2 regions of the Nocardiopsis sp. iso_25 genome follow, and region 1 is predicted to be linked to the other one. Evidence: riboswitches for the same ligand, from Rfam matches in the RefSeq annotation. Region 1 holds a riboswitch; the other holds the start of a gene.
The links. A riboswitch is a leader RNA that binds a small molecule or an ion and turns the genes downstream of it on or off. The one in region 1 is predicted to bind cobalamin.
Positions count from the first base shown of each region.

Region 2: another riboswitch for cobalamin. It lies ahead of AC0VX6_RS15935 (ABC transporter substrate-binding protein); the one in region 1 lies ahead of AC0VX6_RS11920 (nitrite reductase).

Region 1 is NZ_CM149667.1:2,765,142-2,779,748, forward strand. Features, by position in the region: gene cobM (precorrin-4 C(11)-methyltransferase) at 1-64, opposite strand, end outside; gene AC0VX6_RS11910 (precorrin-2 C(20)-methyltransferase) at 49-1,620, opposite strand; gene AC0VX6_RS11915 (precorrin-8X methylmutase) at 1,617-2,282, opposite strand; gene AC0VX6_RS11920 (nitrite reductase) at 2,279-3,211, opposite strand; cobalamin riboswitch at 3,266-3,473, opposite strand; gene AC0VX6_RS11925 (CsbD family protein) at 3,850-4,017, shown strand; gene nhaC (Na+/H+ antiporter NhaC) at 4,210-5,658, opposite strand; gene AC0VX6_RS11935 (trans-sulfuration enzyme family protein) at 5,694-6,827, opposite strand; gene AC0VX6_RS11940 (FadR/GntR family transcriptional regulator) at 7,190-7,993, shown strand; gene AC0VX6_RS11945 (sensor histidine kinase) at 8,026-10,560, opposite strand; gene AC0VX6_RS11950 (response regulator) at 10,837-11,676, shown strand; gene AC0VX6_RS11955 (TrkH family potassium uptake protein) at 11,673-13,112, shown strand; gene AC0VX6_RS11960 (FAD-dependent oxidoreductase) at 13,257-14,498, opposite strand; gene AC0VX6_RS11965 (YeeE/YedE family protein) at 14,546-14,607, opposite strand, start outside.
Region 2 is NZ_CM149667.1:3,658,149-3,672,755, forward strand. Features, by position in the region: gene AC0VX6_RS15890 (aminopeptidase P family protein) at 1-139, opposite strand, end outside; gene AC0VX6_RS15895 (GNAT family N-acetyltransferase) at 374-910, opposite strand; gene AC0VX6_RS15900 (hypothetical protein) at 1,018-1,236, opposite strand; gene AC0VX6_RS15905 (oxygenase MpaB family protein) at 1,349-2,305, opposite strand; gene AC0VX6_RS15910 (response regulator) at 2,495-3,196, opposite strand; gene AC0VX6_RS15915 (sensor histidine kinase) at 3,163-4,551, opposite strand; gene purB (adenylosuccinate lyase) at 4,743-6,173, shown strand; gene AC0VX6_RS15925 (histidine kinase) at 6,364-6,588, shown strand; gene AC0VX6_RS15930 (threonine ammonia-lyase) at 6,656-7,615, opposite strand; cobalamin riboswitch at 7,757-7,936, shown strand; gene AC0VX6_RS15935 (ABC transporter substrate-binding protein) at 7,961-9,001, shown strand; gene AC0VX6_RS15940 (FecCD family ABC transporter permease) at 9,010-10,101, shown strand; gene AC0VX6_RS15945 (FecCD family ABC transporter permease) at 10,098-11,159, shown strand; gene AC0VX6_RS15950 (MFS transporter) at 11,205-12,479, opposite strand; gene AC0VX6_RS15955 (class I SAM-dependent methyltransferase) at 12,742-13,461, shown strand; gene AC0VX6_RS15960 (Rossmann-like domain-containing protein) at 13,458-14,249, shown strand; gene AC0VX6_RS15965 (pyridoxal-phosphate dependent enzyme) at 14,342-14,607, shown strand, end outside.

The DNA of each region.
Region 1 (14,607 bases):
CGGTCAGCAGGTCGGCGGCGCCGGGCCCCGCGCCCACGAAGTGCACGGTCACGGCTTCACCCACCTGGGGGTCCACACGCGGCCCGACCCGGTGACCCGGGTTCCGGACGCGCCGACGATGAGCAGGCAGCGCATGTCCACGGCGGCCGGGTCGAGTTCGCCCAGAGTGGTCACCGTCAGGGACTCGCCTTCGCGGCCCACGTCGCGGCCGACCACGACCACGGTGTCGGGTTTGCGGTGCTCCAGCAGGATGCGGCGCGCGGTGACGATCTGCTCGGTCCGGGACCGGGAGGCGGGGTTGTAGACGGCCAGAGCCAGGTCGGCCTCGGCGACGGCGCGCAGCCGCCGCTCGACCACCTCCCACGGTTTGAGGCGGTCCGACAGGCTCATCACCGCGAAGTCGCCGCCCACGGGGGCGCCCGCGCGGGCCGCGACCGCCTGGACGGCGCTCACCCCCGGCACCACCCGGACGGGCACGCCCCGGTAGGCGGGGTCCTCGGCCGCCTCGAACACGGCGGTGGCCATGCCGAAGACCCCGGCGTCCCCGCCGGAGACCACGGCCACGCGTTCGCCGCGCCCGGCCAGGTCGAGGGCGAACCGGGCGCGCTGGAGTTCGACGGTGTTGCCGGAGGCGTGCCGGGTCAGCCCGGGGCGCTGCGGGACCCGGTTGACGTAGGGGCCGTAGCCCACCACGTGGTCCACCCCGGCCAGCGCCGCGCTCGCCTCGGGGGTGAGCCAGCCCCCGGGGCCGGGGCCCAGGCCCACGACCAGCAGTTCGGCCGCCGGTCCGGCGGCCTCGGACGCCGTGCCCGCCGCCGGTCCTGCGGAACCGGGCGTCGCCCCGGCCGCCGGTTCCGTCAGCGCCCGCGCGTCCGCGCCGACCCGCCGGGAGCGCGGGCCGTTGCGGCTGTCCCCGGTCACCAGCACCAGGGAGAAGTAGGGCACCGTCGCCGGGTCGACCTCGGCCACCGGCAGCCGCCGCTCCCCGCCCATCGAGGCCCGCTCCACGTACACCGCGTGCTCCAGCCGACCCGCCGCTGCCAGGGCGCGGCGCACGGCCGGGAAGGTCCGGCCCAGCTTCATGACCACGGCCGCGTCGGTGTCGGCCAGGCGGCGGGCCAGTTCCGGTTCGGGCAGGGTGCCGGGCAGCACGGTGAGCACGTCGGTCTGCCGGGCCAGCGGGGCGGCCGCGGCGGCCGTGGCGGCGGCGAACGCCGGGACGCCCGGCACGATCTCGGTGGGGTAGCGCTCGGACAGCCGGTCGTGCATGTACATGTACGACCCGTAGAACAGCGGGTCGCCCTCCGAGAGCAGGACGACGTCGCGCCCGGCGTCCAGGTGGGCGGCCAGCCGCGCGGCGGACTCCTCGTAGAAGTCGGCCAGCGCCCCCGCGTAGCCGCCCGGATGGTCGGTCGCCCCGGTGGTCACCGGATACGTCAACCGCTCCTCGACCACCCCCTCCGGGATCAGCGCGTCGGCGATGCGGCGGGCGTTGGACTCCTTGCCCACACCCGCGTGGTAGGCGACGACGTCGGCCGCGGCGATGAGCCTGGCCGCCTTGAGGGTGATCAGCTCGGGGTCGCCCGGGCCGACGCCGACGCCGTGGAAACGGCCGGTCATTCCTCCTCCTTGGCGAGTGCGTTGAGGGCCGAGGAGGTCATCGCCGAACCCCCGCGGCGGCCGCGTGCGGTCACGTAGGGGACGTCGACGCCGTGGCGGTCGCACAGCTCGGTCAGCGCCTGCTTGGACTCGGCGGCGCCGATGAAGCCGACCGGGCAGCCCACGATCGCCGCGGGGCGCGGAGCGCCGTCGATCAGCATCTCCAGCAGGTGGAACAGGGCGGTGGGCGCGTTGCCGACGGCGACCACGGCGCCGTCGAGCAGCGGCTCCCACAGCGACACCGCGGCGGCCGTGCGGGTGGTGCCCCACTCACGGGCCAGGCCGGGCACCCGTTCGTCGCCCAGGAGGCAGAGCACCTCGTTGTCGCTGGGCAGGCGGCTCGCGGTCACGCCGGAGGCCACCATGCGCGCGTCGCACAGGATCGGCGCACCGGCCCGGAGGGCGGCGCGCGCCGCGGGAACCAGGTCGGGGTGGACGACGAGGTCGTCGGCGAGGTCGACCTGACCGGTGCCGTGGATCATCCGCACGGCGAGCCGCTCGGCGTTGGCGGGCAGGTGGTCGAGCCGGGCCTCGCGCCGGATGGTGGCGAAGGAGTCGGCGTAGATGGCGGGACCGTCGTCGACGTACCCGTAGTGCCGGTTCGGTCTTCTGGGGGAGGTCACCGCGCCTCCCCGGGGACGTGGTCGGGCTGTCCGGGAACGAGACCGTGCCCTCCGGGAACGAGCACGGCTCGCCACGGCGTGACGACGAGTTCGCCGGAACCGGCCCCGACGGCTTCGGCGGCGAGCGCTTCGGCGGCGGCCCGGTCCAGGCCGTCCTCGGACACGGGGACGTGCCGTCCGATCCCGGGCAGTAGGCCGTACGGCAGCGGCGGCGCGCGGTCGGGCAGCCGCGGGTCCGGCGGTGCCGGGTCGGTCAGGGGCGAGGGGAGTTCGGCGACGTGCCAGGGGGCGTCGGGGCCGTCGACGCGCCGCTCCAGGAACCGGTCGGCGAGGTGCACGAGCGCGGCCGCGGCCTCGTCCAGCGGCGTCAGCGGGCCCCAGTGCTCGCCGACCCTGAGCTGGGCGGTGTGCGCGTCGAGGGCGACGAGCCCCAGGTCGCAGGGGCGCTCCAGCAGGTCGCCGCTTCCGTCGTCCAGGGCGAAGAGGAAGCGGCCGGGCAGGGCGGCGCGGTGCGGTTCGGCGCACAGCAGAGTGTCCAGCTCGGCGGCCACGGGGCGCAGGTCTGCCTTCCCGCCCGCCAGTCCCGTGCACGGGGAGACCATGACGTTGCGGACCAGTTCGTGGGAGGGCGAGGGCAGCAGGCCTGTCCCCTCCAGGGCCCGGAGCACCTCGGGGGACAGCCGCCCCCCGTCTCCGGGCAGGGCGCGCAGCTGCACGTTGGCCCGGCCGGTGACGTGGATCCGGCCGTCGCCGTACTCCTGGGCCACGGCGGCCAGGGCGCGCAGCGAACGGACGGGAAGCCTGCCGCCGACGAGCCGGAGCCGCACCAGCAGCCCGTCGTCTGCGGGCCAGGGCCGCAGGGCGCCCGGGCAGCGGTCGCGCCGGGCGCGGACGGTGGGGGATGGGGATGGGGAACCCATCGGGGGCATGCGCGTCCTTCTGGTCAGGGACCCGTTCGCGGGGTCCGCGGTCGACCTGGCGGCCCGTCACCGCCAGCGCCAGCAGGTCTTCGGACTCGGGATCGACCGGTGCGGAGCGCCTTCCCGGAGCGTTGCGCTCCAGTGGCTGTCCCGGGGAACCGCGTCCCCGGGGCGTGCCCGCCCGTCACCCTCACCGCTGCGCGTCAGTCCCGGATTCGCACCGGGTTCCCTGCCCCACGAGGTGGAGTTCGACTGGCTCGACGAGGGTACCGTTCCCCTCCCGGGCCAGGTCCGGGGGCCTTCCCTCCAAGGGCCGCGGACCGGCGCCGCCCCGGGCGCCGTGGCGGAGTCCGGAGGCCCGCGAACGCGGCCCGCTCCCGGAGGCGGCGCCCTGGCACACGGCGCCGAAAGGCGCCCCGCGGGGCTGTCCGCGACCGAAAGCGGCGGTGCCCCGGCCCGCGGCGGCGCGTGTTTTCGGGCCTGATTCCGGTACGTGTTCGAGCGCGACAGCGGTGGTGACGGCGGGTGTGGAGCCTTACGGGGGCTTTGCGGGGATTTTAGGGTTTCCTGTTTCGGGCAGTGGGACGGGTCAAGGGCGGTTCACACCAGTACGCCGCTCTCACGGGGACCACCGAAGGAGGAAGAGCATGAGCGCCAGTGAGAAGGGTCGCAGCCAGGCCGAGATGGTCAAGGGCAAGGCCAAGGAGACCACCGGCAAGGCCACCGGCAACGACCGCATGAAGAACGAGGGACGCGCCGAGATGGCCAAGGGGCGCTTGCGCCAGGGCAAGGAGGACATGAAGAAGGGCCGGTAGGTGCCGCCTTCGCGGACGGTCGCGAACGGCCCCCTGCCAGCGGGCGCCTCCCGCCCGGCCGGCCGGACGGGGAGGGCCGCGAGCCCCCGCCCCGCCGGGGCCGCCGACCCGGCCGCCTCACGCCCGAGGGGAGCGGAGCACGTGCCTCGCACGTGCTCCGCTCCCCTTTCGCGTGGCCGCCCCGGGCGGGGCTCACGTCGTGGAGCGCTCCTGCTCCGGTTCGATGCGGCGGATGCCGAAGCCCCGCGTCAGCGGTGCCAGGAAGGCGATCAGGGCGGAGAACAGGAAACCGCCCCAGTTGAACACCGCCCACGGCAGGAACTCGAAGTTGGCCACGCCCAGGGTCGTGGCGAAGAAGACGCCCGACACCGTCCACGGCATCAGCACCTCGGTGATCGTGACCGAGTCCTCCATGCTGCGCGACAGGTTGACCGGGTGCAGGTTCCTGGCCCGGTAGGCGTCGCCGTAGACGTCCTTGACCAGGAAGAAGGTCACCAGGGCGTTGGAGGTGCCGTTGATGATGGTGAAGCCGGAGAGCAGGGTGGTGAGGATGAGGCTGCCAGTGGACCGCAGCTTGGCGATGAGCCCCTCCAGCAGGACCCGCAGCACGCCCGACTTCTCCAGCGCCGAGGCGAAGAAGAAGGCGCAGAAGACGAAGAACGCCGAGTTGTACATCGAGTACAGACCGCCCCGGTTCACCAGCTCGGCCAGGACGTCGGAGACCCCGTCCCCCTGCGGCAGCATGTCGGTGGTGAAGCCGGAGACGACCGCGGCGAACAGGTCGCCCGCGCTCGCACCCTGGACCAGCAGCGCGATCAGCAGCGCCGTCATGGACGACGCGAACAGCACGACCAGCGGCGGTTTCCTCATGATGGACCCGGCGAGCACGACAACCGCCGGGATCAGCAGCAGCGGGTTGAGGGTGAACAACCCGTTCAGCTCGGTGACGACCTCGTCGACGCCGCCCAGGCCGGCGGGCGAGGCGGTGATGGTGGTGCCCGCGAGCAGGAAGACGACGGCGGCCAGCACCGACGAGGGCACGGCCGTGTAGAGCATGTGCCGGATGTGCTCGTACAGGTTGGCGCCCGCCGCGAGCGAGCTCATGTTGGTGGTGTCCGACAGCGGCGAGAGCTTGTCCCCGAAGTAGGCGCCGGACACGACCGCGCCCGCCGTGATCGCCAGCGACGCGTCCATCGTCTGGGCCACCCCGATCAGGGCGACCCCGATCGTGCCGCCCGAACCCCAGGAGGTGCCGGTGAAGGTGGAGACCAGCGCGGTGGCCAGGAAGGCCAGCACGTACAGGTAGGACGGGTTGATGAGCTCAAGGCCGTAGTAGACCATGAGGGGGATCGTTCCGGCGATCATCCACGAGCCGATGAGCATGCCGATGCTGAGCAGGATCAGGACCGCGGGCAGGGCGCTCTTGAGCTTGTCGCCCATGTTCGTCAGCACGTCGTCCCAGCGCACGCCGTGCCAGAGCGCGAAGACGGCGAACACCACCCCCGCGAAGATGAGCATGAGCTCGGCGGGGTACTTCAGGACGCCGATGCCGCCGACCAGAATCGCGACGGTGATGACCACGGGGACGCACGCCGCCGCCACGCCGGGTCGGCGGACGTTCTCGTCCGGGGGGTTAGCCATCTACTTTCCTCTCGGTGATGACCGCTTTCGGTCTTCTACAGTGCGGTGAAGGCCCTTTCGAGATCCTCGATCTGGCTGTCGGCCCCTTCCAGGCCCACGGAGAGGCGGACCATTCCGGGTGAGAATCCCTTCTCCCGCATCGCCTCCTCGTTTCCGGGCCGAACGGGTGCGGTGACCAGGCTTTCGTAGCCGCCCCAGCTCGCGCCGATCCGGAACAGCGACAAACGGTTGACGAAGGCCGCGACCTTCTCGAAGGAGGGGTCCTTCAGGTCGAAACTGAGCAGCCCGGAGAAACCGCTGAACTGGTTCCTGATCAGGGGGTCGTCGGGCCGGTGGTCGTGGTGGGGGTGGTGGATCGCCGCCACCTCGGGCCGGGTCGCCAGGTAGTCGATGACCCGCACGGCGCTGCGCTCGTGCTCGGCCATCCTGATCGGCAGCGTCCGCAGCCCGCGCAGCACCATCGACGCCTCGACGGCCGACATGACCGAGCCCAGGAGCTGGAACCCGGTGTAAAAGAGGTCGCGCACGAAGGAGGCGGGGCCGATCACCGCCCCGCCGAGGACGTCGCTGTGACCGCCGATGTACTTGGTGCACGAGTGGATGACGATGTCCACCCCGGCCAGGATCGGCTTCTGGAAGAGCGGCGTGGACCAGGTGTTGTCCATCACGGTCCAGATCCCCCGGGCCCGGGCGGTGCGGGTGATCGCGGCCACGTCCAGGACCTTCATCAGCATGGTCCCGGGGCTCTCGACGTAGACCAGCGCCGTGTTCTCCCGCAGGTGCTCCTCGATGTCGGAGGTGCCGTCGGGGAGCACGGTGTGGTCGATGCCGAAACCGCGCAGGTGCTCGGCCATCTCCAGGGCCGGGCCGTAGGTGCTGTTGACGAAGAGGATGTGGTCCCCACCGCGCAGCAGGCTCATCAGAACGGCGCTGATGGCGCCCATTCCGGAACCGAAGCACTTACAGGCCTCGCCGCGCTCCAGAAGGGCCAGCCTCTCCTCCAGAAAGGCGACCGTGGGATTGGCGCCGCGGCTGTAGACGTACCTCTCGTGTTCCTGTTCCTGCTCTTCGATGAACGCCTCGAACGAGGGTTTGGTGAAAATGCTGGTCTGGAACACCGGAGGGGCGACCGCGCCGTGGACGTTCTCCGCCCCCTCCCACGCGCTCATGCAGATTTCCCTGTCGGACCTGTCCACCGTTGCCCTCCGGTCGGCTCGTGGGCGCGGTCGTGCGGGCGCGGCGGGGGGAGGGTTTCCGACCCGCCGCCGCGCCCGCCGTCGCCGCCCGTGCGCGGGCGGTGCCCGCGCTCGTGTCGGTGCGGTCGGCGGCCGTCCGGGGTCGGACACACCGCTCGCACGCGTGCTCTCGGCAGGGCCGCGCGGTCGAGACGACGCGGGCCCGTGCCGGTGCGGTCATCTTGTAGTACAAGCTGCTAGGTAGTCAATGGGGTGGCGCCGGTCCGCCCGCGGGCCCCGGCGTCTGTACGCTGAGGATTCGGCACATCCCTCCAGTGAAGGACGAGGCGTACACGATGGGATCAGCGTCGCCGGGAACCCAGGGCGAAGGGCTCGCAGGCCGGTCCCAGCCGCGGCACGCCCGACCGAACTCGCTGACCTCTCAGGTCGTCGCCTTCGTGGAGGAGCTGTGCGTGGGCCCCGACGCGCAGCCGGGCAGCCAGCTGCCCTCGGAGAAGGAACTGGCCGAACGCTTCGGGGTGAGCCGGGTCGTGCTGCGCGAGGCGCTGAGGACCCTGGAGGCCAAGGGTCTGATCCACCGCCGCCAGGGCAAGCCCGCGGTCATCGCCTCGCCCAACGCCCTGCCGGTGGAGAACTTCGTGGCCCTGTCGGTGCTGCGCGACCGCCGGGCGCTGATGGAGTTCACCGAGATCCGCAAGGCGCTGGAGGTGCACGGCGCCCGGCTGGCCGCGCAGCGCATCGCCGGGCCGGAGGAGGAGCAGACCCGCGAGGACATCGCCCGGGCACGCCAGGCCATCGCCGACATGCGCGCCGCGCCCCTGGACGTGCCCAACCGCGTGCGCACCGACTTCGCCTTCCACCAGGCCCTGATCGCGGCCTCGGGCAACCGGAGCCTCACCCAGATCCTGGACGCGCTCGAACGGTCCCTGGCCGACAGCCGCGAGCAGAGCCACCGCCGGTTCCTGGCCACGGCGCAGGACCCGGCGGTGTCGGCGACCGAACACGAGGAGGTGCTGGAGGCGGTGCTGAGCGGCGACCCCGCCCGCGCGGTGGCGGCGATGGAGGAGCACCTCCAGGTCACCCTGCGCGAGATCGAGACCCGCCCCAAGGCGGAGGGGGCGCGCGAGGACCGGGACTGACGGGACTCTGGTCGCCGCTCCGGTGGAGCGCCCTAACCCGCCGCCCCCGCCACGGGCAGGGTCAGGCGCAGCGTCAGCCCGCCGCCCGGGGTGGTCTCGGGCAGCAGCGAGCCCCCCATGGCCTCCATGAGCCCGCGCGAGAGCGCCAGGCCCAGCCCGAGCCCCGTGGATCCGTCGGTGTCCCCGAGCCGCTGGAAGGGCACGAACATGCGCTCGCGCTCGTGCTCGGGCACCCCCGGCCCGTGGTCGGTCACCAGCAGTTCCACCTGGTCGCCCGTCCAGGAGGCGGTGACCGAGGGCGGCCGGTCGGGCGGGCTGAAGCGCAGGGCGTTGCCCACCACGTTGGCCAGCACCCGCTCCAGCAGGCCGGGGTCTGCCGCGACCTCCGGCAGTTCCTCGGGCACCCGCACCCGCACGGCGCACCCCTGTCCGCCCAGGTCGTCCAGGACCGCGAACACCGACTCGCGCAGCGACAGGCCCGTGACCGTCACGCCCAGCACGCCCGCCTGGAGGCGGCTCATGTCCAGCAGGTCGGTCACCAGCCGGGTCAGGCGGTCCAGGGACTCGTCCGCCGTGGCCAGCAGTTCGGCCTGGACCTCCTCGCTGAAGCGCACCTCCCGGCTGCGCAGACTGGTCACCGACGCCTTGGCCGAGGCCAGGGGGGCACGCAGGTCGTGGCTGACCGCGGCCAGCAGCGCGGTGCGCATCCGGTCCGCCTCCGCCAGCGTCCCGGCCGCGGCCGCCTCCTGGGCCAGCCGCTCCTGGCGCAGCGCGACGGCGGCCTGCGCGGCGAAGGCCTCGATGATGCGCCGCTCGCCCGCGCGCGGCCGGTGCCCGTGCAGCACCAGGGTCAGCCCCTCGTCCACCGGCACGTCCGCGTCGGCCCCGCCCGGGGCCCCGCGGGGGCGCTCCCCGACGGAGGCGACCGCCTCCCACGCGGCCGGGTCGTTGCGGTGGTCGGGCCGGGAGGAGGCCTGCGGCCTGCGCTCCAGCAGGGCGACCGACTCCAGGGAGAAGGTCTCGCGCAGCCTCTCCAGCAGCGCCTCCAGGGGCCGCGAACCCCGCAGCACGCTTCCGGCCACCGTGGCCAGGGTCTGGGCCTCGGCGCTGGCCCGCGCCGCCTCGCGGGTGCGCCGCGCGGCCTGGTCGACCACCACGCTCACCGCCACGGCCACGAACACGAACACGACGAGGGTGAGCAGGTTGCCCGGCTGGTTGACCACGAGGGTCTCGTACGGCTCGGTGAAGAAGAGGTTGAGCACCACGAACCCGCTGAACGCCGCGGCCAGCGCGGGCCACAGCCCGCCGACCAGCGCCGTCGCCGTCACCGTGGCGAACACCAGCAGGATTCCGCCGCTGAGGTACTCCTCGCTGTGGGGGACTCCGGTGCTGAACACCAGCAGCGCCAGCGCGGTGAGCGCCAGCGCGTACCCCGCCAGCCTGCGGCGGCGCGAGACCGCGCCCGAGCGCGTCCGCCCGGAACCGCGCTCGGCCTCCTCCAGGGTGACCAGGTGGACGTCGATGGACTCCGACAGCGCCGCGGTGGCCGCGCCCACCCCCGGCCGCAGCAGACGGGCGAGCCTGCCCCGGCCGCTCGCGCCCAGCACCAGCTGGGTGGCGTCCGCCCCCTGGGCGAACGCGGTCAGCGCGGCGGGCACGTCCTCGCCCAGGACCTGGTGGTAGGTGCCGCCCAGGTCCTCCACCAGCACCCGCTGCCGGGCGAGCATGGCGGGGTCGGCGCCCACCGGGCCGTCGCCGAGCGCCACGTGCACGGCCAGCAGTTCGACCCCCTCGCCGCGCCCCGCGATCCGGGCGGCCCGGCGGATCAGCGCCTCCCCGCCGGGGCCTCCGCTCAGGCCCACGACCACGCGTTCGCGGGTCTGCCACGCCGGGGCCGCGCGGTGCCCGCCCCGGTGGCGCCTCAGCTCGTCGTCCACGCGTCCGGCCAGCCACAGCAGCGCCAGCTCGCGCAGGGCGGTCAGGGTGTCGACCCGGAACCGGTGGCCCAGCGCGGCGTCGATCCGGTCGGGGCCGTAGACGTTGCCGTGCGCGAGCCGCCGCCGCAGGGCCTCGGGCGTCATGTCCACGAGTTCGATCTGGTCGGCCCCGCGCACCCACGCGTCGGGTACGGTCTCGCTCTGGCGGGTGCCGGTGACGCGCTCGACGACGTCGTTGAGCGACTCCAGATGCTGCACGTCGAGCGTGGACAGCACCGTGATCCCCGCCTCCAGCAGGGCCTCGATGTCCTGCCAGCGCCGGGCGTTGCGCGCCCCGGGGGCGTTGGCGTGCGCGAGGTCGTCCACGAGGACGACCTGCGGGCGGCGGGCCAGCACGGCGTCCAGGTCCATCTCCTCCAGGCGGGCGCCCCGGTGGGTCAGGACCGCGCGCGGGACCGTCTCCAAGTCGTCCACCATTGCCTCGGTCATCGCCCGGCCGTGGCTCTCCACGAACCCGATGACCACGTCGGCGCCGCGGTCGCGGCGCCGGTGCGCCTCGTCCAGCATCCGGTAGGTCTTGCCGACACCGGGCGCCGCGCCCAGGTAGACGCGCAAGTGGCCGCGTGTCATCGTGTGCCCCCTTCCGGCCTCCCCATCCTGACTGGTCACGGAGGTGCTTTCGGACATTTCACTGCTAACGGGGCGCTAAATCCGGCGCCGGGGCCGGGAGGGAGCGTTAGCGTGCCTCTCGTACCGGCCGCGCCGCGCGGAGTCGTCGCGGCGCCGGTGCCGTCGCGACCTGCGGACACGGCGCCCGCACCGCCGCCGTCCGCCGACGCGGCGCGCCTAGCATCGTGAACGCGGGGCCCCGCCCGGGGCGTCCGAACGGGGGAGACACGGACCAGCATGGACACGGACACCGGCACCGGCGCGGACGGAGCGCCCTCGGTCCTGGTCGTCGACGACGACCCCCTCATCCGCAGGACGCTGGAGGTGAACCTGCGGGCCCGCGGCTACACGGCCTACCTGGCCGACACCGGTGAGCACGCGCTGCGGCTGGTGGCCCGCCACCGCCCCGACCTGCTCCTGCTCGACCTGGGCCTGTCCGGGATGGACGGCCTGGAGGTCCTGCGGGGGCTGCGCGGGTGGACGGACGTGCCGGTGGTCGTGCTCTCGGGGCGCGACACCGAGCCGATGAAGGTCCGGGCGCTGGACCTGGGCGCCGACGACTACGTCATCAAGCCCTTCGGGATGGACGAGCTGTTCGCCCGGGTGCGCGCGGCCATGCGCCGTTCCGCGGTGCCCGAGTACGCGGCGCCGGTGGTCACCGCCGACTTCACGGTGGACCTGGCCGCCAAGCAGGTCCTGCGCGGCGGTGAGCCGGTGCGGCTGACGCCGCGCCAGTGGCACATCGTGGAGGTGCTGGCGCGCAACCCCGACCGCCTGGTCACCCACAAGCACCTGCTCAACGAGGTGTGGGGGCCCGCGTACGGGCGCGAGACCAACTACCTGCGGGTGTTCATGACCAAGATCCGCCAGCGCCTGGAGCCGGACCCGCCCCGGCCGCGCTACTTCCTCACCGAACCCGGACTGGGCTACCGGTTCCGGCCCGGCGGTGGCGGCGCCTGGGGAGGGGCCGCCGGGGGAGCGTCCGGGTCGGAATGCTGTGAGAGCGGGCCGGAGGACCGGGAGGCCGGGGCGGGCGGCCTGGAATCCGGGGCGGGTAGCCGGGAGAACGGCCGGTGAGAACGGGAACCGGTCAGCACCCGACGGGCCCGCGGCGCCGGCGGGCCCCGCGGAACCCGGTCCGCGCCGGTGCCCGCGCGGACCGGAGACTGCGCGACCTGTCCGCATGGATCAAGCCGCCGCAGCTCACGGCGGCGGCCTTCGCCGCCCTGATCCTGGTCGGCGCGGGCCTGCTGTCGCTGCCCGCCGCCACCGGCACCGGGGAGCGCGCGCCCTTCGACACGGCCCTGTTCACCGCCACCTCGGCGGCCAGCGTGACCGGCCTGGCGGTGGTGGACACCGCCTCCTACTGGTCGGGGCTGGGCGAGGCGGTGATCCTGGCCCTGATCCAGGTCGGCGGGTTCGGCATCATGGCGCTGGCCACCGTCCTGACCCTGGTGGTCGGGCGGCAGCTCGGGCTGCGGATGGCGGTGCGCACCGGCTCGGAGGCCAAGGTGGTCACGCTGGGCGAGGTGCGCCAGCTGGTCACCGGGGTCCTGGTGGTGACGGTGGTGTTCGAGACGGCCCTGGCGGTGGCGCTGACGCTGCGCTGGTGGCTGGGGTACGGGCTGCCCCTGCCCGAGGCCGTCTACACGGGCGTCTTCCACGCCGTCTCGGCCTTCAACAACGCCGGGTTCGCGCTCTACGCCGACAGCCTCACGGGGTTCGCCGAGGACCCGTGGATCACGGTCCCGGTGGCCCTGGGGGTCCTGGCCGGAGGGCTCGGGTTCCCGGTGTGGGTGGAACTGTGGCGCTTCACCCGGCGCCGGGCCGAGCACCGCCACTGGACACTGCACGTGAAGATCACCCTGGTGATGACGGGGCTGCTGCTCGTGGTGGGGTTCGCGGCCTTCCTGGCCCTGGAGTGGACCAACCCGGCGACCATGGGCGGGCTCGACCTGCGCGGGAAGCTGCTCACCGCCTTCTTCCAGTCGGTGATGCCGCGCACGGCGGGCTTCAACAGCCTCGACTTCGGACAGATGAACACCCAGACGCTGCTGGTCACCGACATCCTGATGTTCGTCGGCGGCGGCAGCGCGGGCACGGCCGGGGGCATCAAGGTGACGACCTTCGCCGTGCTGGCCTTCGTGATCTACGCCAACGTGCGCGGTGAGCCCACGGTCCACGTGTCGGGCCGCCGCCTGGCCGAGGGCACCACCTCGCAGGCGACCACGGTGGTGCTGCTGGCGCTGGGCCTGGTGCTGGCGGGGACGCTGACGCTGATGACGATCACCCCGTTCACCCTGGACCAGATCCTGTTCGAGACGACGTCGGCCTTCGCCACGGTCGGGCTGTCCACCGGCATCACGGCCGATCTGCCGTTGCTGGGGCATGCGGTGCTGATGTTCTTGATGTTCGTGGGCAGGATCGGGCCGATCACGCTGGCCTCGGCCCTGGCGCTGCGCCGCCGCCCGCGCCTGTACGAGCTTCCCGAGGAGCGGCCGATCGTCGGTTGAGCGGTCAGCGGTGATCGTTCAGCCGTAGGCGCTGGCCAGCGCGCGGTCAGAGGTGAACGGTCAGCGGTGCACGGGACGCTGGAGCCGCGTCCCCGCTCCTGTCCGCTGTCGCGCCGGTGGCGGGCGCCGCTGCCGAGGGGCGTTTCACCCCTGCCGGGCGGGGGCGGCGGTGATCTCGGCGACGGTGGCCTTGGCCGTGCGCCCGGCGCCGATGAGGGTGGCCGACGCGGCACCGGTCCAGTCCCCGTAGCCCAGCAGGAACAGCCGGGGTTCGGCCACGGAGCGGGTTCCCTCCAGCGCGATCCGGCCCCGGTCGTCCACCAGCCCCAGCGGGGCCAGGTGGTCCAGCACCGGCCGGAACCCCGTGCACCACAGGACGGCGTCGCAGTCCAGGGCCGTGCCGTCGTTCCAGGCCACACCGGTGCGGGTGAGGCGGTCGAACATCGGCTCGGCCTTGAGCGCGCCGCGCTCGCGCGCCTCGCGGACCCTCGGCACCGCCACGATGTCCCCGAGGCCGCCGACGCCCTCCGGGGCCCGCTCGCCCCGCCGCGCCGCCCGCTGCGCGCGGGTGGCGATGTCGAACAGGGCGCGCCCGTCCAGGTCGTCGGGCATGAACCGGGGCGGGCGCGCGGTGGCCCAGGTGGTCTCGGCCACCTCGGACAGTTCGGCGAGGATCTGGGCCGCGGAGTTGCCGCCGCCCACGACCACGACCCGCTGCCCGGCGAACTCCTCCGGCCCCCGGTAGTCGACCGTGTGCAGCTGCCGGCCCGCGAACAGCTCCCGGCCCGGAGCGCCGGGGACGTGCGGCGCCCGCCAGGTGCCGGTGGCGCTGATGACGTGGCGGGCGCGCCAGACCAGCAGCGGGGGAGTCCCGGCGGGGGAGTCGGGGGAACCAGTGGAACCGCGGGAACCGGGAGCGGCCGGTGGGGGTCCGCCGCGCGTTCCCCCCTCCTGCCGCCCGCCGCCGTCCACGGGCCGCTCCGCCGCGGAGCGGGGCGTCCCCGACGGGAGCCCGCGCCCGGTCCCCTCCCGGGCGAGCACGCGCAGGGCCCCGTCCTCCCGTTCGACCGCCTCCACGCGGACCGGGCGGCGCACGGGAAGCTCGTAGCGGCGCTCGTACTCGGCCAGGTAGCGGGCCACGTGCCCCGCGCCGGGGTACTCCCGGCCCTCCTCGGCCGGCATCCACCAGCCCGGCAGCATGCTGTGCTCGGCGGGGGAGAACAGCCGCAGTGAGTCCCAGTACTCGGTCCAGGACCCGCCCGGCGCCTCACCCGCGTCCAGGACGGCGAAGTCGAGCCCGGCCCGCCGCAGGAAGTACCCCGCGGCGAGCCCGGCCTGCCCGCCGCCGACCACCACCACGTCGTGCACGTGTTCCGCGTCGTCCATCGTCCGTCCCCCCGTCAGCGGTGCCGCGGCGACCGCCGCGCCCGGGTTCAGCAGACGCTGTCGCCCGGCTTGGGCACTCCCAGACCGAACAGGCTGCGGGCCCGCAGCC
Region 2 (14,607 bases), 890 kb from region 1:
GGTCGCGCCGCTCGGTGTCGGCCCACCCGGTGGTCATCCACGCGGCGAGCTCGTCGGAGACCGACTGCGCCTGCCCGTTCTTGCGGGGACTGAACACGGGGGCGTTCGTCTCGTCCTGGGGGCGCTGCTGCTCGCTCACGTCGTGCGTCTCCTCGCGGGTCCGGCGTCGTGGCCGCTTGTGGCGGCCCTGGCCACCCATCGTACGGGGAGGCCCCGGGGTGCGGCCGTCGCGCGGACATACCGGAAGCCATAACGCGACCGGCCCCGTCGGAGGCCGTGGACGCCCCCCGGCGCGAACCCCTCCGGCGGCCGGGCACCGGGCGCGGGCGCCGCTCTCAGGACGAGCCCCTCCTGTGGCCGGTCGCCCGCCTCCTCACACGAGGTCGTGGGCGAAGGGGATGGCCGTGCGGTGGGGCAGCTCGTCGATGTCGGCCGGGTCGACCGGCCGGTAGCCGATCCGCGTGTAGAAGGCGACAGCCTCGGGCTGGGCGGGACCGGTGAACAGCAGGACCCGGGTGTAGCCGAGGTCGCGGGCGGCCTCCTCCAGCGCGGTCATCACCCGGCTGGCCAGTCCGAGGCGGCGGTGGCGCCCCGAGGTCCAGACGCGCTTGAACTCGGCGGTGTCGGCCATGGCCGCCCGGTCCTTCTTGTAGGGGCGCACAGCCCCTCCGGCGACGATCTCCCCGTCCAGTTCGGCCAGCACGAGGCGGCCGTGGGGAGCGGCGAACTCGGTCACCGGGTAGCGCGCGAGCTCGTCGGCCGCGCCCTCGGCGCCGTAGCGCTCGGTGTACTCCTCCAGCAGCCCGTCGAGCAGCCCCCGCACGCGCGGGTCGTCGTGGCGCACGCGCAGCATGCGGACCGCGCTGGTCCGCGGGTCCGCCGCGACGGCCTCGGTACCGGTGTGTGTCACGCGTTCCTCCCCCTGGACGGCGGGGCGTCCCGCAGCGGTGACGGCGTGCGGTGCCCGATTCCGCCGGAATACTACGCGCCGGACCAGCGGGCCCGTGACGGGGGCGGTCAGTCGGCGTTGGGCCCGTACCTGTTGTCGCGGTCCTCCGGGTCGTCGGGGTCGGCGATGCTGCCCAGGGCAGCGGCCACCGGCGGCAGGACGGCCGCCACCGCGCACATGGCCACCGCCCATCCCGCGCCGAAGAGGTAGTAGACGGGCAGCGCACCGGCGAACAGGAGCAGGCACGCTCCCATGACGAGGCTGTACTGGCGTACGCGGCGCTTCATCGCGGCCCCCTCGGTCCACGGGAACCCCTCCACGCTACCCGGGACGCTCCCCCGGCCCGGGCCACCGGTTGCGCGAAGGCGAGACCGCCCGCGGCCGGGCCACAAGCCCGTCTCAGGCCCCCGCGGCGGCCCGGTCGTCCGCGGGCGGCGGGGAGGACGCCGCGGCGGAGGCCGACGGCGCCCGGAAGAGGGTGCGGGCGCGCATGGCCCGGAACCCGTTCTCGACCTCGTACCCGGCCTCCAGCAGCCGCTGTCTGGCCTCCTCGGCGCTGCGCACGGTGGCCTCGTCGAAGACGAGGTTGTAGTAGCGCTCGGGCACCCGGTTGAGCACCGCCCTCAGGGTCCGCAGCGACGCGGTGGCCGCCGCGTCCCCGCCGGGGGCCTCGGGCAGGATCCCGTAGGCGCGGCGCGCCCACGCGGGCAGGGTGGCGTAGGACAGCGCACCGACCGGGAACCACAGGGGCTTGAGCGGGGCCAGCCAGGACAGGCGCTCGGGCACCTTGGGCCACAGCAGGAAGCGCACCGCCTGGCGGGCCTCGGGGGTGGCGCGCAGGACGGGCCGGACCGAGGCCAGGTAGCGGCGCAGGTCGGCGACCGAACGCGGCACGTCCTCGCGCGACAGTCCCACGTAGGCGGCGGTGCGCGACTGCTCGTCGAGGTAGCGGTCCGCGTCGCGGGCGGTCAGCGCGACGCCCGCGCGCACGGCGTTCTCCAGGTAGGAGGAGACCTCCGCGCAGTGCACCCACACCAGCAGGTCGCGCTGGTCAACCCGGTGCGTGCGGCCGGTGTCCGGGTCGGTGAAGGACAGCGCGCGGTGCACCCGGCGGACGCGTTCGCCGAGCGCGTCGGCCTCGGCGGGGCTGCCGTAGGTGGTGACGGCCACGAAGTGGGCGGTGCGCAGCAGGCGGCCGGTGGGATCGGAGCGAAAGTCCGAGCGCTGCCACACCCCCTGCATGGCCACGGGGTGCAGGGCCTGGAGCATGAGGGCGCGCACGCCCGCCACCCACATCGACCGGTCCAGGTGGATCTTCCAGGTGACGCTGTCGGGGGCGGCGACGGTCGGCTGCATCCGGTCTCCTACGGGCTGCGGGGGGGGAGTTCGCACCGTGACGGCTCTGCACCTCCACGATAGGTCCGGTGCTCCCCCGCCCCACGGCGGGTCCGCGGCGCGGCCGGGCGGACCCGCTCGCCCCACACGCCCGGAAGGGCGCGGGCGCGGAGCACGGCAGGCGGCGCAGACGGCCCCGTTCCCGCGCGCTCAGGCGGGGCGGCCGCGCAGGTAGGCCAGGACCGCCTGGACGCGGCGGTGCACGCCCTCGTCCTGGGGCAGGTCGAGCTTGGCCAGGATGTTGCCCACGTGCTTGCCGACGGCGGCGTCGCTGACCACCAGGTGGCGGGCGATCGCCCCGTTGGAGCGGCCCTCGGCCATCAGGGCGAGGACCTCGTGCTCGCGCGGGGTCAGGCGCTCCAGCGGGTCGGCGCGGCGGCGCAGCAGCTGGCGGACCACCTCGGGGTCCACGAAGGTCTCGCCGTCCACCACCCGGCGCAGCACGGAGGCGAACTCGCGGACGTCGCCCACCCTCTGCTTGAGCAGGTAGCCCACGCCCTGGCCGCTGCCGGAGTCGAGCAGGTCGGTGGCGTAGCTCAGCTCCACGTACTGGCTCAGCGCGACCACCGCCAGGCACGGGCGTTCGCGGCGCAGCCGGACGGCGGCCCGCAGTCCCTCGTCGGTGAAGCCGGGCGGCATGCGGATGTCGGTGACCACGAGGCCGGGCTCGTGCTCGGCGACGGCCGACAGCAGCGCCTCGGCGTCGCCGACCGAGGCCACGACGGGGAAGCCGAAGCGCTCCAGGATTCCCGACAGCCCCTCTCTGAGCAGCACGCCGTCCTCGGCCAGGACGGTGGGCACCGGGGGCGCGTCGGGGGTCACGCCAGCGGTGTCGGGGGAACGGGTCCGCACGGAAGCTCCACTCGGATTCGGGTAGGTCCGCCCTCGGGGCTGGACAGCTCCATTGTGCCGCCCATGACGGCGACGCGGTCTGCGAGCCCGGTGAGCCCGGACCCGCGGGCGGGGTCGGCGCCGCCCGCGCCGTGGTCGGTGACCTCCACCAGCAGGGTGTCGGGCCGCCCCGGCCCGCCGGGTGCCGTGCCGGCGTGCACGGTGGCGGTGTCGGCCTCGGTGTGCTTGCAGACGTTGGTGAGGGCCTCGGCGACCACGAAGTAGGCGGTGCCCTCCACGTGCGCGGGCAGGCGTCCACCGATCCGCGTGTGCACCGTGACGGGCACGGGGCAGCGGTCGGCCAGCTCCTCCAGGGCGGCGGGCAGTCCCCGGTCGGTGAGGACCCGGGGGTGGATGCCGCGCACCAGTTCGCGCAGCTCGGTGATGAGCTCGTCGGCCTTGGCCTGCGCGGCGACCACGCGCTGGTCGGCCTCGCTGCCCTCCTCCAGGTCCAGGCGGGCCACGCCCAGGTCCATGGACAGGGCGACCAGGCGCTGCTGGGCACCGTCGTGCAGGTCGCGTTCGATGCGCCTGCGCTCGTACTCGAAGGCGTTGACCAGGCGGGCCCGGGACTCGGTGACCTGGTTGAGCTCGGCGTGCAGGGCACCCTTGGGCGGACCGACCAGCAGGGTGCGGGCCAGCACGGAGTGCAGGCACGCCAGGGCCGCCGACGCGTAGAGCAGGACGACCAGCAGCGGCGGGGCCAGGAGGGTGTAGGGAGCCGCCTCGGCGCTGGAGGTGAGCCTCACGGGGCCGAGGTCGATGACGGAGCCGGGGCTGTCGTCCAGCAGGAGCGGACCGGAGGCCAGGACGATCGCAAGCAGCAGCAGGAAACCGGTGATCATGGCGGTGACCCCCGACAGGGGGAGCATCAGCCCCGCGTAGGCCACCTCCCGCCAGGTGGCGGCCTCGGTGTAGCGGGTGCGTACCCACCCCCACAGCCCGGGGACCGGTTCGCGGTGCCCGCTCCCGCGGGGACCGCCCCCGACCAGGCCCAGGCGCCAGCGCTCCAGCGCTCCCAGGGGGATGGCGACCAGCGGGCCGAACAGGAACGTGAGCGTCAGGCACAGGGCCAGCACCAGGACGATCCCGCCGTAGTCGTCGAAGGCCCGGACCTCGCCGGTCCACGCCATGAACAGTACCGCCCAGGGGGCCAGGACGGGAGAGGCGACGAAGAACAGGACGGAGGCCACCAGGACGGTGCCGCCGCTGTAGGCGAGGCCGCGCCAGGGCCAGGGGGTGAGCAGGAAACGCCTCGTGCCGAGCGCCTGGAACAGGGCGCGCGGCGCGTTCGGGGACTCCGCGGGAGTGGTCATGACCCAAAGTTAGGCAGGCCCGGCGCGCACCGGAATCGGCTGCGCCACCGGGTCGGGGGTGGGGCTGGCCCTACCCCGGGAAGCCGGGTTCCCGGCGTGGAGGGGCCGGGGAGGAGCCGGGGAGGGGGCCCGGGCCTTCGGGGGGAGTGGCCGCGCGCCCGTCGCAGCTCAGGACGATAGGGTCGGACGACGTGAGTGCGAAACCGCTGATCCCTGATGTCCTGGCTGCCCGCTACGCGTCCGCGGAGCTGACCCGGCTGTGGTCCCCCGAGTACAAGGTGGTCGCCGAGCGGCGGCTGTGGCTGGCCGTGCTGCGCGCCCAGGCGCGTCTGGGCGTGGACGTCCCGGCCGGTGTGGTCGAGGACTACGAGAAGGTCCTGGAGCAGGTGGACCTGGCCTCCATCGCCGAGCGCGAGCGGGTCACCCGCCACGACGTCAAGGCCCGCATCGAGGAGTTCAACGCCCTCGCCGGGCACGAGCACGTCCACAAGGGCATGACCTCGCGCGACCTGACCGAGAACGTCGAGCAGCTCCAGGTGCGCGACAGCCTGCTGCTGGCGCGCGACCGGGTGGTGGCGCTGCTTGCCCGGCTGGGGAGGCTGTCGGCCGAGTACGGCGAGACGGTGATGGCGGGCCGCTCCCACAACGTGGCGGCGCAGGCCACCACGCTCGGCAAGCGGTTCGCGTCGATCGCGGACGAGGTGCTGGTCGCCCACGGGCGGCTGGAGGAGCTGATCTCCCGCTACCCGCTGCGCGGGATCAAGGGCCCGGTGGGCACCGCGCAGGACATGCTGGACCTGCTGGGCGGGGACCGCGCCGCGCTGAGCGCGCTGGAGGACGAGGTGGCCTCCCACCTCGGGTTCGAGCGGCGCTTCACCAGCGTGGGCCAGGTCTACCCGCGCTCGTTGGACTTCGAGGTGCTGACCGCGCTGGTGCAGCTGGCCGCCGGTCCCTCGTCGCTGGCCAAGACGATCCGCCTGATGGCCGGGCACGAGCTGGTCACCGAGGGGTTCGCCGAGGGCCAGGTGGGCTCCTCGGCCATGCCGCACAAGATGAACACGCGCTCGTGCGAGCGGGTCAACGGGCTGACCGTGATCCTGCGCGGGTACGCGTCCATGGCCGGTGAGCTGGCCGGGGACCAGTGGAACGAGGGCGACGTGTCCTGCTCGGTGGTGCGCCGGGTGGCCCTGCCGGACGCGTTCTTCGCCTTCGACGGGCTGGTGGAGACGATGCTGACGGTGCTGGACGAGTTCGGCGCCTTCCCCGCGGTGGTCTCCGCCGAGCTCGACCGCTACCTGCCGTTCCTGGCCACGACCAAGATGCTCATGGCCGCGGTGCGCGCCGGGGTGGGCCGCGAGACCGCCCACGAGCTGATCAAGGAGCACGCGGTGGGCTCGGCCCTGGCCATGCGCCAGGAGGGCGCGGGCAACCGGCTGCTGGACCGCCTGGCCGAGGACGGGCGCTTCCCGCTCGGCCGCGAGGAGCTGGACGGACTGCTGGCCGACCGGATCACCTTCACCGGTGCCGCCGCCGACCAGGTGGCCGCCGTGGTGGAGCGGATCGACGCGATCGTGGCCGCGCACCCGGAGGCGGCCGCCTACTCCCCGGGTTCGATCCTGTAGGGCCCGGGGCTCGCCCGGCGAGGGGCCCGGGACGGTGACGCCGTCCCGGGCCCCTCGCCGTGTGCGGCGTGCGGACGTGCGGTGACGCGTGTATGACCCAGCTCACTACCGCTAACAGTCGGTCCGAAAGTTAACGCCTATTACGGTTGTGCTGTCGGCACGTCCAACCCCCGAGCCCCTCGGAGCACCCATGATCGACCCCGATTCCTTCGGTACCGCGCTGTGGACCGTGCTGATCGTCGCAGGCGTCGTCATCGCCTTCGGTCTGGCCGCCCTGGCGGACATGGCCATGCGCCGCCGCGAGGACCGCGCCGCGCGCGCCGCCCGGAGCGCGAACCCCGCGGCGGCGCGCGCGGACGGGCGGGAGCGGGTGAACGGGAGCGGACCCGCCGGCGGCGGGGGCTCCCGCGCCTGAGACCGGCGCCGCCCGCCCCGGCCCCCGGCCCCCGGCGGGCGTCCTCCGCCCAGCCCGGAAACGCGGCTCACGCCACCAGGCGGGCGAACAGCTCCGGGTCGGCGTTGCCCCCCGAGACGACCGCGACCGTCTCCTGCGGGCGTCCGGGCGCGGTGGGCACCCGGCCCGCCAGGACCGCGGCCGCGGCCAGGGCCCCGCTGGGCTCGGCGACCAGACGCGCCCCGTGGGCGAGTGCGGCGACGGCGCGGGCGATCTCCTCCTCGGTCACGGTGACGACCTCGTCCAGGCGGGCGCGCAGGTGGGCGAAGGTCAGCTCGGACAGGCACACGCGCACCCCGTCGGCCATGGTGCGGTGGGTGCGCTCGGGCGGCCAGGCGACCAGACTCCCGGTGCGCAGGCTCTCGGCGGCGTCGGCGGCCAGTTCGGGCTCCACCCCCACGACGCGGACGCGGCGCGGGCCCGCGGCGGCCAGCGCGGCGGTGGCCACCCCCGAGGCGAGCCCGCCTCCGCCCACGGGCACGACGACGGTCGCGACCCCGGGCGACTGCTCCAGGATCTCCAGGCCGACCGTGCCCTGGCCCGCGATGACGCGCGGGTCGTCGAAGGGCGGGACGAGGGTGAGCCCCTCCTCGTCCCGGAGCCGCCGCGCGGTGGCCTCCCGCTCCCGGGGGGCCACCACGACGATGCGGGCGCCCAGGGCGCGCATGCGGTCGACCTTCACCCCGGGCGCGCCCTCGGGGACGACGACGGTGCAGGGCGCCCCCTGCCGGGCGGCGGCGTAAGCGAGCGCCTGGCCGTGGTTGCCCGAGGAGTGGGTCACCACACCGCTGCGGCGCCGGGCGGGGTCGAGCAGGGCGACGGCGTTGGTGGCACCGCGCAGCTTGAAGGCACCGGTGGGCTGGAGGCTCTCGGGTTTGAGCAGGAACGGCGGCCCTCCGGCGGGGCCCGCCGTCAGCGGGGTGCGCACCACCTCCCCGCGCAGGCGCTCCTGAGCGGCGCGGACGTCCTCCACCGTGATCAGTTCCATGCGTTCCCTGTTCCCGGTCCCGGACCGGCCACGCGTGCGGACCGGCGGCCCGCGGGGCCGCGGCCGTCGGCCGGGAGGGGAGCGGGTCTCGCGGAAGGAACGCGCGTGCACTACCGTGGCCGGTTGACTGTCAGCACAAGTCCATATCGTCGACGTCGCAGTGCACGGGAAGCCGGTGGAAGTCCGGCGCGGTCCTCGCCACTGTGACCGGAGGGCGCCTCCCGCACGCCACTGGGCCGGACACGGCCCGGGAAGGGTGGGGGCGCGGGGCAGAAGCCCGACTCCGGGAGCCAGGAGACCGGCTGCGACCGTCCGCGTCATCAGACCACGAAGGATGGTTTGTTCGTGAAGCCCACCGGGGCACGCGCGGTCCGGTACCGCCTGCCCGTCTGCGCCGCCCTCGCCCTGCTCCTGGCCGCGACCGCCTGCGGCGGCGCCGCCCCCTCCCCCGAGGCCGCCGGGGAGACGATCCGCAACTGCGGCGTCGACGTGGCCGCGGACAGCCCGCCGGAACGGGTGTTCGCCGCCTACCAGCCCGCTATCGAGACCGCCCACGCGCTGGGCCTCAGCGACCGCCTGGTGGGGACGGCGTTCCTGGACGCCGCCGTCCTGGAGGAGTACGCCGACGCCCAGGCCGGACAGGAGTACTACCCCAACCTGCCCAGCCGCGAGGAGCTGCTCAACCACAGGCCCGACTTCGTGCTCGCCGGGTTCAACGACGTGTTCACCGACGAGAACCTCGGCACGCGGGCCTCCCTGCGCGAACTGGGCGTCGGCAGCTGGATCCCGGCGCCGCTGTGCCCGAGCGGGGACGGCCGCACCGACGCGACCATCGACCCGGCCTCGGTGACGATGGACAGCGTCTACGCCGACCTGCGGGATCTGGGCGCGCTGTTCGACGCGCGCGAGCGCGCCGAGGAGGTCGTCGCGGACATGGAGGGCACGATAGGCGGGGTCGCCCGGGCCCTGGAGGGCCGCGTGCCTGAGGAGGACCGGCCCACGGTGATGGTCGGCCGCCCCAGCGACCAGGGGTTCCGGGTGGCGGGCGGGCAGGACTTCTCCACCGAGATCATCCGGCTGGCCGGCGGCGTCAACGCCTTCGCCGACCTGGACGGCGGGCGCAACCACGACGTGGCGGTCGAGGACGTGATCGCGCGCGACCCCGACTTCATCCTGGTCGACGTGTGCTGCGACGCCCGGATGACCGCCGCCGACGCCGCCCCGGACGTGGAACGGATCACGGCCGACCCCGTGCTGGCCAACCTGACCGCGGTCACCGAGGGGCAGGTGGAGGAGTTCACCTTCGCCGACCGCTCCGCGGGTGTGCGCAGCGCGGCCGCAGTGGAGACGGTCGCCCGGATCCTGCACCCCGGCCTGTTCGGGTAGGCGGGCCGATGGCCCCCCATACGGCCGGGAGGCCCGTGACGACCGTGCCCTCGGGGGTCCGGCGTCGGCTGCGGGCCGCCGCCGACGGTTCCGGGGTGCTCGTCGGCGCCCACGCCCGCGCGGCCGGGCTGGCGGTGGCCCTGCTGGTCCTGGCCGCGACCCTGCTGGTGTCGGTCCTGGTCGGCTACGAGCGGCTGTCGGTGTCCGACGTGTACCTCGCCTACGCCGGTTTCACCGGTTCGGACACAGACCTGGTCGTGCGGCACCTGCGTGTGCCGCGCACCCTGGCCGGGCTGGCGGTCGGCGCTGCCCTGGGCGTGTCCGGGGTCCTGGCGCAGGGGGTGACCCGCAACCCCCTCGGCGACCCCGGCGTGCTCGGCGTCAACGCGGGCGCCTCCCTGGCCGCGGTCCTGGCGATCAGCGTGTTCGGTGCGTCCTCGCTGCTGGGCTACGTCGGCTTCGCCTTCGCGGGCGCCGCGGCGGCCGTCTGCGCGGTCTACGCCGTCGGGTCGCTGGGCCGGGAGGGCGGCGGTCCGGTCAGGCTCACGCTCGCCGGAGCCGCGGTCTCAGCCCTGCTCGGCTCGCTGACCTCGGCGCTCGTCCTGCGCGACCGCGCGAGCCTGGAGGAGTACCGGTTCTGGGTGGTGGGCTCGCTGGCGGGCGCCGACGGCGCGGCGCTGCTCCAGGCGCTGCCGTTCCTGGCCGCGGGGCTGGTGGCGGCGGTGGCGGCGGCCCGGTCCCTGAACGCGGTGGCGCTCGGCGACGAACTGGCCCGTTCCCTGGGGACACGGCTGTGGCTGGTGCGCGGGGCGAGCGCTCTGGCGGTGGTGCTCCTGGCCGGGACGGCGACGGCCGTGGCGGGTCCGATCGGCTTCGTCGGAGTCGCCGTGCCGCACGTCGTGCGGGCCCTGGTCGGCCCCGACCACCGCTGGGTGCTGCCCTGGTCGGCGGTGCTGGCGCCCGTCCTGCTGTTGGCGGCCGACGTCGCGGGCCGTGTGGTGGCGCGTCCCGAGGAGTTGCAGGTCGGCGTCCTGGCCGCTCTCATCGGTGCGCCGTTCTTCGTCCTCCTGGTGCGCGGGCGAAGGGTGGCGGGGCTGTGACGGCGCGTTCCGGGGTCCTGGGCCCCCGGACGGGGGTGGCCCGGCTGGGCGGGCTGTCGGTGCGGGTGTACTGGCCCTCGGTGCTGCTCGGCGGCCTGCTCACCGCCCTGGCCGCGGCGGTGGCCCTGGTCTCGCTGACCTTGGGGGACTTCGAGCTGGCCGTGGGCGAGGTGGTGGACGCGCTCACCGGCCGTGCCGGTGTGATGGTCACCCACGTGGTGGTGGAGATGCGGCTGCCGCGTGTGCTCACCGCGCTGGGCGTGGGCGCGGCGCTGGCGCTCTCGGGGGCGCTGCTGCAACGGCTGGCGCGCAATCCGCTGGTCAGCCCGGACGTCATCGGGGTCAGCGCGGGCGCGACGACCGGGGCGGTGCTCGCCATCGTGGTCTTCGGCGGCACGGCGGCGGCGATCGCGGCCAGCGCGCTGGCGGGGTCCGTGGCCACCGCGTTCCTGCTGTACCTGCTCGCCCATCGGCGCGGTGTCAGCGGGCAGCGGCTGGTCCTGGTGGGGATCGCGGTCACCGCGGTGCTGGGCGCGGTGACGTCGTACCTGCTGACCCGCACGGAACTCACCACGGCGCAGCGCGCCGTGCTCTGGCTCACCGGCAGCCTGGCGAACCGGGGCTGGCCGCACGTGGTGACGGTGGCGGTGGCGCTGGCCGTCCTGGCGCCGACCGCGTTCGTGCTGGCACGTCAGCTGTCCCTGCTCCAGCTCGGCGAGGACGCGGCGACCGCCCTGGGCGGCCGGGTGCGGCCCGCCCGGGGCGCCCTGCTGTTCACCTCCGCCGCGCTCGCGGCCGCGGCCACCGCCGTCGCCGGTCCCGTCGCGTTCGTCGCTCTGGTGGCCCCGCAGATCGTGCGGCGTCTGCTGGGCGGACGCGCTCTGGGGCTGCTGCCCTGCGCCGCCTGCGGAGCGCTCCTGGCGGCCGGTGCGGACCTGGTCGCGCGCACCGCCTTCGGGGGGAGCGAACTGCCGGTCGGGGTGGTCACCGGGGTGCTGGGCGCCCCCTTCCTGCTGTACCTGCTGGCGCGCGGCGAAGGGGCGGGGCGGGGCCGGTGAGCGCCCGGGGGGCCGCCCCGGCGGGTCGCCGGGGCGCCCTCCCGGTCAGGCGGCCCGCGGGGCCGGGGCCCCGCGGCCCCCCATCGCGAAGTGGCGCGAACCGGGGGCGAGCGCCGCGGCCCCCGGGGCCAGGAAGCACAGGGCGGCGCACACGACCAGGACCGCCTCCGTGCCGAAGGCCTGGGTCGCCGGGGCGATGAGCGCGAGCCCGACCGGGGCCAGGCCGTAGGAGAACAGGAAGTCCAGCGAGGAGACGCGGGCGAGCTTGTCGGGCGCGACCTCGCGCTGGGCGGCGGTGAACCACGGGACGTTGAACAGCTCGATCCCGACCCCCGCCAGGGCGTAGGCGGCGAACACCGCCCACGGGCCCACGGGCAGGAGCAGGCTCAGCGGCGCGAGGCCGTACAGGGCCAGGCCCGCCAGCGCCACCCACCCCTGGGAGGAGGGGCGCCAGCGCCCGATCAGCAGCGCCCCGGCCAGCGCGCCGCCGGTGTAGGCGGTCAGCGCGCCCGCCAGCACCGCCTCGGTGCCGTAGGTGTCGCGGCTGACCACGGGGAGCAGCACGCCCGTGGCGGAGTAGCCGGTGGCGATCACCGCCGTCAGGGCGCCCAGCCCCGCGAGGAACCACGTGTGGCGCCGGGCCTCGCGCAGCCCGTCGCGGAAGTCGGCGACCAGGGAGGGGCCGCGCGGGGGCGCCGTCCCCGGGGCGGGGGCGCCCCGTCCCCCGGGCGGGGCCAGGGCGGCGACCGCCCAGAGCGCGGCGGTGACCAGGAGCAGGGCGTGCACGCCCAGGACCGTGGAGAGCAGCGCCGTCGCCCCCGGGGCGACCAGGGTGGTGACCCGCACGGAGATGGTGAGCGCCGCGTTGGCGCGCTGGCGGCGCGGCTCGTCCACGACCTCGGCGGTCAGCGCCTGGAAGGCGGGTCTACAGGCTCCCTGTCCCGCGCCCACGGCCGCCGCGGCCACGGCCGCGAGCGCCAGGGCGCCGGTCGCCACGCCCGCGGCGACCAGCGGAGTGGCCGCCGCCGCGAGGACCCCGGCCCACAGCACCACCGCGCGGCGGGAGAGCCGGTCGGCCAGCAGGCCGCCGAGCGGCAGGGCCAGGAGGAACCCGCCGGTGCGGGTGGCCAGGAGCAGGCCGAGCCCCATGGCGGTGAGCGTTCCGTCCAGGACGGCCAGGCCGAGGATGAACGGCATGGCCCACGTGGCCAGACCCGAGGCGGTGCTCCCCGACCACAGGCGCAGGAAGGCGGGGTCGAGGAGCACGTGCGCGCGCGGTGGGGCCGTGGGCACGGCGCCGGTCTGCTGGGTGTGGGCCACGTCTTTCCACGTCCTCTCCGCGGGTGGTCACCGGCGCGGCGCGGCTGACGCCGCCCTCGCCCGGGTATGTCCGTCACAGGGCCCGCCCCGCCGGGCGGCGGGCGGTACTGGCCGGACACACCCCGGGGACGCGAACTCCGACCCCACTAATGACAATGGTTATCGTTTTATCTACAATAGCGCGCGGACTCCGGTACTCAGAACATCCGGCGCTCCCCGTTGGTGTCCCGTGTTACTCCCAACCCCTTTTGGAAGGACGACCGTGGACCGCTCCCTCGTGGACCAACTGCCCCCACCGCTTCCCGCCGAACAGATCCTCGCCGTCAACCCGCCGCGAGAGGACCTGCACACCACCCGCTCCTACACCTGGAACGGCTGGGGGTTCGAGGTGCCGCCCGGCGTCTTCCTCCCCGGCGGGACCAGCAGGATGATCCACCAGCGCATCCTGGACGACGACATCGACGTGCGCGGACGGCGCTACGCCGCCATGGGCGTGGGCCTGGGCGTGGAGGCCGTCGCCGCGGGGGCCCGCGGCGCCCGCCGGGTCCACGCCGCCGACGTCCACGCCCCCAGTGTGGAGGCCGCCGCCGACAACTTCGCGCGCCTGCTCGGGGACGGCACCGCCACCGAACTCGTCCCCGTGACCGGCGACATGTTCGAGGGCTTCCCGGACGGGACCGCGCTCGACGTGGTCACCTTCAACCCGCCCGCGGTCAGCCGGACGGTCAGCACCGACCCCGACGTCGTGCGCAACGTGTGCGTGGGCGCGCCGATCACGGAGAAGTTCTTCACCCAGCTGGCCGAGCGCCCGCTCCTGGCCCCCGGCGCGGAGGTCTTCCTCATCGCCTCCAACACCGCCGACCTGCGCCGCATCGTCGGGCACGCGGAGGCCGCCGGCTTCCGGGCCGGGGTGCACCACCGGCACGACTGGGGCGACGGGGTCCTGACCTACCTGTTCCGCTTCCAGGAGGCCGGCAGATGACCCTGGACGACCTCCTGCGCGACACCGCCGACCGGGTCGGCGACACCGTGGCCACCAGCGTCTTCTGGCTCCACCACGGCACCCGCCTGGCCGGGGGCGACACCACCTACCTCAACCACTACGTCGCCGTGCGCGTCGGCGGGGCCTTCGGGGCCTGCGCCTTCGAGGACGGGCAGATCGCGCCGGACCTGTGCCGTGAGGCCTCGGGCGCCCCGCTGGCCGAACTGATCGCACAGGGGCCCCTCCCCCTGCGGGTGGCCGCCCTGGACGCCCACCTCGCCCACACCGCTCCGCACCGCGAGGACCCCCGGGCCGAGCCGGTCGCCCTGCCCGCCGGGACGCCCGAACAGCGCGCGGAGGCCAGGGACGCCGCCGTCGCCGGCCTCGTCCCCATCACCGAGGGCGCGCGGATCGCGCTGATCGGCGTCGTCAACCCCCTCGTGGCCGCCATCCGCGAACGCGGCGGCGAGTGCCTGCCCTGCGACCTGAACCTGCGCACCACCCGCTGGGGCGACCCCGTCTCGGAGTCCATGGAGGAGGTGGTCGACGCCGCCGACGCCGTCGTGGCCACCGGCATGACCCTGGGCAACGGCACCTTCGACCCGATCCTGGCGCGGTGCCGCGGGCGCGACGTCCCCCTGTACGTCTACGCCCAGAGCGCGAGCGCGGTGGCGCGCGCCTTCCTCGGCCGCGGAGTCGACGGAGTCTCCGCCGAGCCCTTCCCCTTCTCCCAGTTCAGCGCCGACCCCACGCGGCTCTACCGCTACCGGGCGACCCCGGCGGTCTGAACACCCACGCCCTCCTCCCCGGGCGCGCGCGTGCACCGTCGCGCTCCGGCGCACGCGCGCGCCCGCCCCAGCCACCAGTAAGGAGAACGACCGTGGACGAGCACGCCTCGGAAGCGATCGGCCGCCCCGACCTCATCGACCTGGGCGGCGGACTGCTGTGCCTGCGGTTCGAGACCCTCAAGGCCCTCTCGGCCCTGGCCGCCGTCCGCCACCTCGTCGAGACCGGCGCCGTCCGCCCCGGCGACACCGTGGTGGACAGCTCCAGCGGCGTCTACGCGCACGCGCTGGCGCTGGCCTGCCACCGGTACGGGCTGCGATGTCACATCATCGGCTCCACCACCGTCGACCGCACCCTGCG